One region of the Megamonas hypermegale genome, then DNA from elsewhere that is predicted to be linked to it. Evidence: riboswitches for the same ligand, from Rfam matches in the RefSeq annotation. Region 1 holds a riboswitch; the other holds the start of a gene.
The links. A riboswitch is a leader RNA that binds a small molecule or an ion and turns the genes downstream of it on or off. The one in region 1 is predicted to bind ZMP and ZTP.
Positions count from the first base shown of each region.

Region 2: linked by a shared signal. The riboswitch ahead of CKV65_RS09635 (phosphoribosylaminoimidazolecarboxamide formyltransferase) and the one ahead of CKV65_RS01765 (L-lactate MFS transporter) in region 1 are both predicted to bind ZMP and ZTP.

Region 1 is NZ_LT906446.1:373,529-378,492, forward strand. Features, by position in the region: gene hemW (radical SAM family heme chaperone HemW) at 1-247, shown strand, start outside; gene CKV65_RS01760 (ribonuclease J) at 450-2,117, shown strand; ZMP/ZTP riboswitch at 2,182-2,268, shown strand; gene CKV65_RS01765 (L-lactate MFS transporter) at 2,344-3,585, shown strand; gene CKV65_RS01770 (hypothetical protein) at 3,707-4,186, shown strand; gene CKV65_RS01775 (6-carboxyhexanoate--CoA ligase) at 4,191-4,946, shown strand.
Region 2 is NZ_LT906446.1:1,995,114-2,000,077, forward strand. Features, by position in the region: gene CKV65_RS09610 (protein-tyrosine phosphatase family protein) at 1-375, opposite strand, end outside; gene CKV65_RS09615 (LysR family transcriptional regulator) at 428-1,309, opposite strand; gene CKV65_RS09620 (AzlC family ABC transporter permease) at 1,419-2,156, shown strand; gene CKV65_RS09625 (AzlD domain-containing protein) at 2,146-2,457, shown strand; gene CKV65_RS09630 (ATP-dependent 6-phosphofructokinase) at 2,541-3,506, opposite strand; ZMP/ZTP riboswitch at 3,658-3,737, shown strand; gene CKV65_RS09635 (phosphoribosylaminoimidazolecarboxamide formyltransferase) at 3,775-4,950, shown strand.

The DNA of each region.
Region 1 (4,964 bases):
AGCAGAAGAAAATGTGGATAAAAAAGCGCATATGGAAGAATTTTGTTTTTTAGCCTTGAGAACTATATGGGGTATAAATAAACAAAAATTTAAGGATACATTCAATGAAGATATTCATAAAATATACAAAAATATAATATTAAAATTGATAAAAAAAGGTCTTTTAAAAGAAACAGATGAAGCAATATATTTAACTTCAAAGGGTATGAAATTTGGAAATATAGTGTTTAGTGAATTTTTATTATAGTATATATGTTGTCAAGGGCTGGGAAACCAGCCCTTATTCTTTACAAAGATGGGATTTAGTTATATAATTAATTCGAAAGTGTTAAGGTTTCGGAATTTATATTTTATGAGTTGTTTTTATGGACGGAGCGTCATTTTTTAGTTAATAAATAATAGTTGAATACTATAAATATACAATAATTTAATATTTGGAGGTGCTATTTTTGGCAAGGGAAGTTCAAAAATTGCAAATAATTCCTTTGGGCGGACTTGGCGAAATCGGCAAAAATATGACAGTTGTACGTTATGGCGATGATATTCTAGTTATAGATGCCGGATTAATGTTCCCTGAAGAAGAAATGCTGGGTATAGACTTAGTTATTCCTGACATTACGTATTTATTAGAAAATAAAGACAAAATAAGAGCTATTGTGCTCACACATGGTCATGAAGACCATATCGGAGCTTTGCCTTATGTTTTAAGACAAATTCCTGGCGTACCAGTATATGGTACACGTTTGACACTTGGAATTTTGGAAGGCAGACTCAGAGAAAACGGAGTAGATGCTAGTACACTCCATCCTGTACATCATGGAGATATAATCAGTGCAGGTTGCTTTACTGTTGGTTTTATTCGTGTAAATCATAGTATTGCAGATGCATGTGGTTTATCAATAAAAACACCTATCGGTATGATTGTACATACAGGTGATTTTAAATTTGATTATACGCCAATTGATGGCAAAATGACAGATTTTAGAGCTTTCTCTGATTTAGGTAATAGAGGTGTTCTAGCACTTTTAGCAGATAGTACAAATGCTGAACGTGAAGGCCATACACCGAGCGAACGCACTGTAGGCATTGCGTTTGATAGAACGTTCCGCAAGGCAAAAAATCGTATTATCATCGCTACATTTTCTTCTAATGTACATCGCATTCAGCAAGTAGTCGATACAGCTGTGAAATACAATCGCCATGTAGCTATACTCGGTCGCAGTATGATAAATGTTGTCAATATTTCTATAAAATTGGGATATCTCAACATTCCAGAAGGTGTACTGATTGATGTTGATGAAATCAATAACTACCCATTAAATCAAATAGTCATTATAACTACAGGTAGCCAAGGAGAACCAATGTCAGCTTTGACTCGTATGTCTACTTCTAATCATCGCAAAGTTGGTATTTTGCCAGGTGATACGATTATAATATCAGCTACACCTATTCCAGGTAATGAAAAACTTGTTTCACGAACTATTGATAATTTGTTGAAACAAGGTGCTGATGTTGTATATGGCCGTGATGAAGGAATTCATGTATCTGGTCATGCTAGTAGAGAAGAATTAAAACTCATGCACAATTTGGTTCGTCCAAAATTCTTTATACCGGTGCATGGTGAATATCATCATATAGTAAAACATGCTAAATTAGCTGAAAGCATTGGCATGCCAAAAGAAAACATCTTTATCAGTGAAAATGGCCAAGTGTTGGAATTCACACGCGATGAAGGTCATGTTGCTGGTAAAGTAGTTGCTGGTAAAGTTTTAATCGATGGCTTGGGTGTTGGCGATGTAGGTAATATCGTATTGCGCGACCGTCGTCAGCTTTCTCAAGATGGTATTTTAATCGTAGTTGTTACAATGGATAAAGAACGTTGTTGCATAGCTGCTGGTCCTGATATCGTCTCACGTGGTTTCGTTTATGTTAGAGAATCTGAAGCATTGATGGAAGAAGCTAAAGAACGCGTTACAACTGCCATTGAAAATTGTTTAGCCAATAATATAACAGAATGGTCTGTGCTTAAAAATGATATTCGTGAAGCTATTGGACGTTATTTATATGAAAAAACCCGCCGTCGTCCAATGATTTTACCGATTATCATGGAAGTTTAATAAATAAAATTAATTTTGTTGTTGACATGTGTTAGATATTTGTTATAATAAAAGCATAATTTAATAAGCAGTGCGGGACTGACGGATTTAAAGTGGAATTAACCACGTGAACCGCAAAGCTAAAGAAAAGTCGACCGTCTGGGCAAAGAAAATTTTTGCTCAGACGGTTTTTTGTTTGAAGCATAAGTTTTCTTTTATGTTTAATTTTTGTAAAGGAGATTATATCATGAAAAACAGATGGCTTATCGCTTTATCAGCTGTAGGAATTCATATTTGTATTGGCAGTGTATACGCTTGGAGCGTACTTACAAAGCCAATTATGGAACAAATGGGATTTAGCTTACAGGAAACGACATGGACTTTTTCTTTAGCTATTTTATTTTTAGGTCTTTCTGCTGGATTTTTAGGAACTTTTGTTGAAAAACACGGCCCACGTGTAAGTGGTCTTACTGCGACTACATTTTTTGGTATTGGTATGTTCGGTACAGCATTAGCACTTTATTTGCATAATTTAGTTTTGCTTTATATTTGTTATGGTGTAATTGGTGGTATTGGTCTTGGTATAGGTTATATAACACCAGTATCTACACTCGTTAAATATTTTCCAGAAAAACGTGGTTTTGCAACTGGTCTTGCTATAATGGGATTTGGTTTTGCAAGTCTTGTTGCTGGTCCTTTGATGCAACTACTCACTGCTAATTTCGGACTCGTTACTAATTTCATCATTTTAGGCTGTGCATACGTTGTGATTATGAGTGCTTCTTCTCTTTATTTAGCACCACCACCAAAACAGCCAACTAAATTAAATACAGCAAAATTATCAACAATAACTAAAGCTCCTACTGTTATTAGACAGTATACTGTTGGTGAAGCTACAAGAGATTGGAAATTCTATGCACTTTGGTGGGTTTTCTTCACAAATATCACTTGTGGTATCGGTCTTTTAGCTGTTGCTTCTCCAATGGCTCAAGAAGTTGTAAAAATGAGCCCACTTGCAGCAGCTTCTATGGTTGGTGTAATCGGTTTAATAAACGGTTTTGGTCGCATTGCTTGGTCAACTATATCTGATTATTTAGGACGCAGAAACACTTATGTATTATTTTTCTTAATTGAAATTTTTGCTTTTTACGCATTGGCAAATACAACAGAAGCGTTTTTATTCCAGGTACTTGTATTGATTATAGTATCTTGCTATGGTGGCGGTTTCTCTTGTATGCCTGCATATTTAAGCGATTTATTTGGTACAAAACAGCTCAGTGCAATTCATGGCAGAATTTTAACTGCTTGGGGCATGGCTGGTATCGCAGGTCCTTTATTATTATCTTTTATCCGTGAAACAACACAGAGCTATGCGCTTTGCTTATATGTATTTTCTGGATTGTTCATCATAAGCTTAATCATTGCAATTATTTTGAAGGTAAAAACATCACGTAAAGAAAAATTGATTTCTAATAATATGATGGCATAAATAAAAAAAGTAAATGGCATTTTCGAAGGTTAGAAATAACTTTTGAAGATGCCATTTTTTATTTGACAATTATATTATCTTCATTTAAAATGTTAACTAAAAATAAAATAAGGTTAACAATGTGAAGTATAAAACATCTACACTGTGTGAAATCGCTATTTTAGTAGCAATGATTTCTATATTAGGCTCTATTAAAATCCCTAATATTATTCCTGGTATAGAATTTCAATTATCTGCACCGCTTGCTGTGGCAATTTGTAGTGTATTTGGCTTTAAGAAATACATCATCAGCGGAATTTTATCCAGTATTATTTGTTTGGCTTTAGGCACTCAAAATATATTGAATGTAGCAATTGCCATGCAATTTCGCTTAATCGTGGGCTTACTTTTATATTTGGCACAAAATCATCTTTATATGATTGTCATTGCTGGCCCTATCGCATCACTTATTGCTAGATTTAGTCTATTTTTCTTTTTAGGCAATCTAGGTGCTTTGACTTTTTCTATGCTTTTATTCACACTCCCAGGGCTTATTTTCACAGCAATAGCTTCTCCCATTTTGGTAAATATCTTAAAGAAAATAATTCATAAAAGGAGATAATATTATGCTCTACAGTATCCGCATGCGTTCAGCTAAAGGTGGTGCTCATGAATATGGTGGTCATCATATTTCAGGAGCTGAACGTTTAATCACTAAACAAGACTTACAAAAAATCACTGAAACATTAATTAAGCGAGCACTAAATCATGAAAAAGGTAGAGCAGATTTTATCCGTCTTACCATTGAAGAAGTAAAGCCTAAAGATATCATAACTATTCCTATGCTTAAAATGGAAACATATAATGCTATTGATGTAAATGATGGACATAAAAATGCTTGTGATTTTTTAGCCAATGCAGGTATTTCTAAAATGGCAATAGATAATGCTATGTCTTCTTTATTATCCCTAAAAGAAAATATGCGTGGTGCTATTTTAATTGATGTTACTACTGGAAAACGCTTGGATAATACAGGCATGAGAGGAATTCGCGTTAGTCGTATGGACTTTAAAGATACATTACAAGCTAAAAAACATTTTGATGAATTGGGATATACAGATAACCATGTTCAAGAAGCCCTTGTCTTGGCAAGTAAAGTATTATCTGCGCCTAATGTCATAGGCGAATTGTGTTGGTCCGATGACCCTAACTATATCATCGGTTATGTATCTGCTAATAATATTTATCACCGCATTACTAAAATGAAACCACTACATAGTAGTCAAGGCGGTAGAGTATTTTTTGTAAAAACACCTGTAGATATCACAGCTTTGCAAAATTATCTTGAAAGACAACCCGTACTTGTAGATATTAATTTATAAATTGAAATGGAGTTTATT
Region 2 (4,964 bases), 610 kb from region 1:
TGTATTATCGTTGAAAAAGCCGTGGGTTTCTTGGCGTAAATCAATGATGTAAATATCTTTATCAGTTTGTGTTTTTAAGTATTTGATGAGTGATTTAAATTGCTTAGGTGAAAACTGAGCACTACCTGAAATATCAAGCTCATAAAGACCTTTGCGCGATGGAATGTAATTGCTATCTAAATCGTATTTATCTGACATTTTTTGAAAATTTGATTTAGATGTGCGAAAATTACGCGGCATATTTGTATTATCTTCCACATCGTTTCGCCAAATATAGCCATTATAATTTGTCTCTTGAGCGTAGGCAATATTACAAAGTAATAATGTGATGAGTGCCAATAAAATAAATTTTTTAGAAAGCATAGATGATGTCATGAAATCACTCCTTTTAGTATATATGAATTTAACCTCATTATACCATGGACGATTATAAACATTGCTTATTTTTTAGAAAAAAACTTTTGATGAAATCCATAAAACGGCGCGAAGCAAGTGACATTGTATGTTCATTTTTCCAAGCAAGTGCTACAGGTCGCATGGGTTTTTCTTTTATTGGTCTAATTTGTAAGCCTTTTTCAAAACCATTTAAAACAAGGCTGTACATTGCCGATACCCCAAGTCCTTGTCTGACCATGGCTAAGATAGAATAATCATCATATACTTCATATTCAATCTGTGGTGTTTGATTTATTTTTTGAAAAGCATTCATTATGACGCTATAATCACCTTCATCAAGTAAAATAAATGGTTCACTGGCAAGTTGTTTTAGTGAAATACTTTTATATTCGATGAGTGAATGATTAGGTGGCAGTACAGCTAACAGTTCATCTTCATAGAGTATTTCTACCTTTATACCTTTTACAGCGTTGCTATTTACAAAGCCAAAGTCTACAATTTCTGTCTGCACCCATTTTTGAATGCTGGTATAATCTCCTTGTTTTAAGATGAAATTTACACCGGGATAAATTTTTTTAAATTGCTTCATTAATTGAGGTAAGATATTACGGCTCACACTGGTAAAAGTCCCAATGCGAATAATACTATTTTCTAATCCAGTTAGTTCTTTTTGTTTTTGTTTTAAAGCACATTCCGCACGGTAAATAGATTGAAGATATGGTAAAAATTCTTTTCCATCAGAAGTTAGAGTTATACCGTCTTTTTTGCGGTCAATTAAGATAACGCCTAATTCTTGCTCAAGTGATTTTATCGTTTGGCTTATTGCGCTTTGTGAATAACCGATTTGTTTAGCGACTTTTGTAAAACTTGTGAGTTCAATAACTTTGCAAAAAATACCGTAACGTGATATCATGTTTTCCTCCATTAGTATTACTTATGAAGTCATTATAAATATTCGTTTTCTTTATGTAAATAAGGTTGTTATAATAATTAATGCAAAATATGAAAAAAGGAGAGATTTCATGTATCAGAATTTGTCTGATAACAAACAAGTATTTAAAGAAGGTATGCGAGATGGTATTCCTATTGCCTTGGGATATCTAGCTGTTTCTTTTTCTTTGGGGATTGCTGCTAAAAATGCTGGATTATCTGCGTTTCAAGGTTTTTTTGCCAGTATTTTGACGAATGCTTCTGCAGGTGAATATGCAGGTTTTACAGTGATTGCTACTATGGCTACATATTTAGAAATGTTTCTTGTCATTTTGATTGCTAACTCACGTTATTTAATAATGAGTTGTGCTTTAAGTCAGCGTATGCATCCAGATACGCCGTGGTATCATCGTCTTTTAATTGGTTTTGATATTACAGATGAACTTTTTGCAATAACGATTGCACGCCCTGGATATCTTAATCCATTTTATACTTATGGAGCAATGCTTGTCACAATGCCATGTTGGTCTATTGGAACAGCACTTGGTATTATTGCAGGTAATTTACTTTCTGTAAGTTTAGTCAGCGCATTTAGCGTAGCATTATATGGTATGTTTTTAGCTGTAATAATTCCTCCAGCACATCAAAATAAAACAATTGGTTTATTTGTGCTTATAAGTTTTGTAGCAAGTTATATTGCCAATTATTTACCATATGTTTGTAATTTATCTGATGCTACACGCATAATATTACTTACTGTTATATTAGCTTCAGTTGCAGCAATTTTATTCCCAATAAAACAAGAGGAGAAGGCACATAATGAGCAATAGTGAAATTTATATTTATATACTTATAATGGCTGGCGTGAGTATGGCCATTCGTGTTTTGCCACTTACTTTAATTCAAAAACAGATAAAAAGTCGTTTTATACAATCTTTCTTGTATTATGTACCGTATATTACATTAGCTGTCATGACTTTTCCAGCGATAATAAATGCGACACAAAGTCCTTTTTCAGGAGCATTAGCATTAGTTGTAGGTATTATAACAGCATGGTTTGGAGCAAGTTTATTTCAAGTCGCTGTATCGTGTTGTTGTAGTGTATTTATTTTGGAATTATTTATTTTGTAATTTATATGAATAAAAAAGCTGTAATAAATTGAGCTAGCTCAATTTATTACAGCTTTTTATCTTTAAACGCATAATATTTGTTCTCAATAAGAGATGATTTCTGCAAGATGTTTTAAGTCTTCTGGATAAACTTTTTTATTGGTTACAGCATCACGTAAATCAACGCTTACGATTTGTCCTTTATTTAAACCAAATACAATACCATATAAACCAGATATAGCAGCAAGTGCAGCCTGTTCACCTAAAACACTAGCAAACACACGGTCATTAGCTGTTGGAGAACCACCGCGTTGTACTAAACCTAAAGTAGTTAAACGAGTAGAAACACCTGTTTTTTCTTGTAATTCTTTAGCTAAAGCTTGCATATCACCTACGCCTTCAGAAGCTAAAATTACGAGATAAGTTTTACCTTCGTCATGTAATTTTTTAGCTTTAGCAACGACTTTTTCTTGATCGTATTCATCATCTGGAACGATTACCATATTTCCGCCGCCGGCAACTGCTGTATATGTAGCGAGCCAGCCGTATTTGTTACCCATTACTTCTAAGATGAAAATACGATGATGTGCTGCTGCAGTATCTCTTATTTTATTGATAGCTTCCAAAATTGTGTTAGCTGCTGTGTCACAGCCAATAGCATAATCTGTACCCCAAATATCATTTTCAATAGTTGCAGGGATACCAATAACAGGAAAACCAGTTTCTCTAGCAAATTCTTCAGCACCACGTAAGCTACCATCACCACCGATGACGATAAGTGCATCTATATCACGTTTTTTTAGATTTTCATAAGCTGTTTGGCGTCCTTCTTTTGTGTACCAGCGTTTGCAAAAACTAGTACCAAGGAAAGTACCACCACGTTGAATTATATCAGCTACGGAAATAGAAGATAATTCTTCCATATTATCATCAACTAATCCACGATATCCATCATAGACGCCCCAAACGCGAGAACCATTGCTAAGTATTGTACGAACAACAGCTCTAATAGCGGCATTCATGCCAGGTGCATCTGTACCACTAGTCAATACAGCTATATTTTTATCCATAAATAAAACCCTCCTAAAATTTTTCCAAAACATCAATATAAATCTATAAAAAAACTCTATTTTATGATTATTTCGCTAGATGGTATACAAAATCCTTTTAAATCTTATGCTAATCTTGACAAGTAAAGCAATATAATGATAAATTTTATTTTAGAAACTGTGTAACTGACGGAAGTGGAATTAACTACATGAAGCACAGTAGATTATCAGCCGACCGTCTGGGCAAAATATATTAATTTATCAATTTACTTACAGGAGGAAATCGTAAATGAATTCTATGGAATTAAAGTACGGATGTAACCCTAATCAAAAACCAGCACGTGTGTATATGAAAGATGGACAAGATTTACCATTTACAGTTTTAAATGGCAAACCAGGATATATTAATCTTTTAGATGCTTTTAATAGCTGGCAATTGGTTCGTGAATTGCGTGAAGCTACAGGTTTACCAGCAGCAGCTTCATTTAAACATGTAAGCCCAGCAGGTGCTGCTGTTGCTGTGCCATTATCTGATACTTTAAAGAAAATGTATTTTGTTGAAGGTGTAGAACTCACACCTATGGCTACAGCTTATATTCGCGCTCGTGGTGCAGACCGTATGTCTTCTTATGGTGATTTCGCTGCACTTTCTGATGAATGCGATGCTGCTACAGCTCGTTTCTTAGCTCGTGAAGTATCCGATGGTATCATTGCTCCATCTTACAGCGCTGAAGCTTTAGAAATCTTAAAGACAAAACGCAAAGGTAATTATCTTGTAATTCAGATGAATCCTGATTACAAAGCACCAGAACTTGAAACAAAAGAAGTATTCGGTGTTACTTTTGAACAAAAACGCAACGATATTAAAATCACAGAAGAATTATTCAACAATGTACCTACTAAAAACAAAGAAATTCCAGAAGCTGCAAAACGTGATTTACTCATATCATTGATTACACTTAAATATACACAATCAAATTCCGTATGTTATGCAAAAGATGGACAGGCTATCGGTATTGGTGCAGGTCAACAATCTCGTGTACATTGTACTCGTCTTGCTGGTAATAAAGCAGATATTTGGCATTTACGTCAAGCACCACAAGTATTGAACTTACCATTTAAACCAGATGTTCGCCGTCCAGACCGCGATAATGCAATTGATGTATATATCTCCGATGAATATATGGATTTACTCGGTGGCGATGATTGGAAACGCGTATTCACAGAAAAACCACCAGTATTTACTAAAGAAGAAAAAGAAGCTTGGCTTGCTAAAGTAAAAGGCGTATCTCTCGGTTCTGATGCGTTCTTCCCATTTGGCGATAATATCGAACGTGCTCATAAATCCGGTGTAGAATTTGTTGCACAAAGTGGCGGTTCTATTCGTGATGATAATGTTATTGAAACTTGTGATAAATACAATATGGCAATGGCATTTGTTGGAATTCGTTTATTCCATCATTAATATTAAAATAAAAG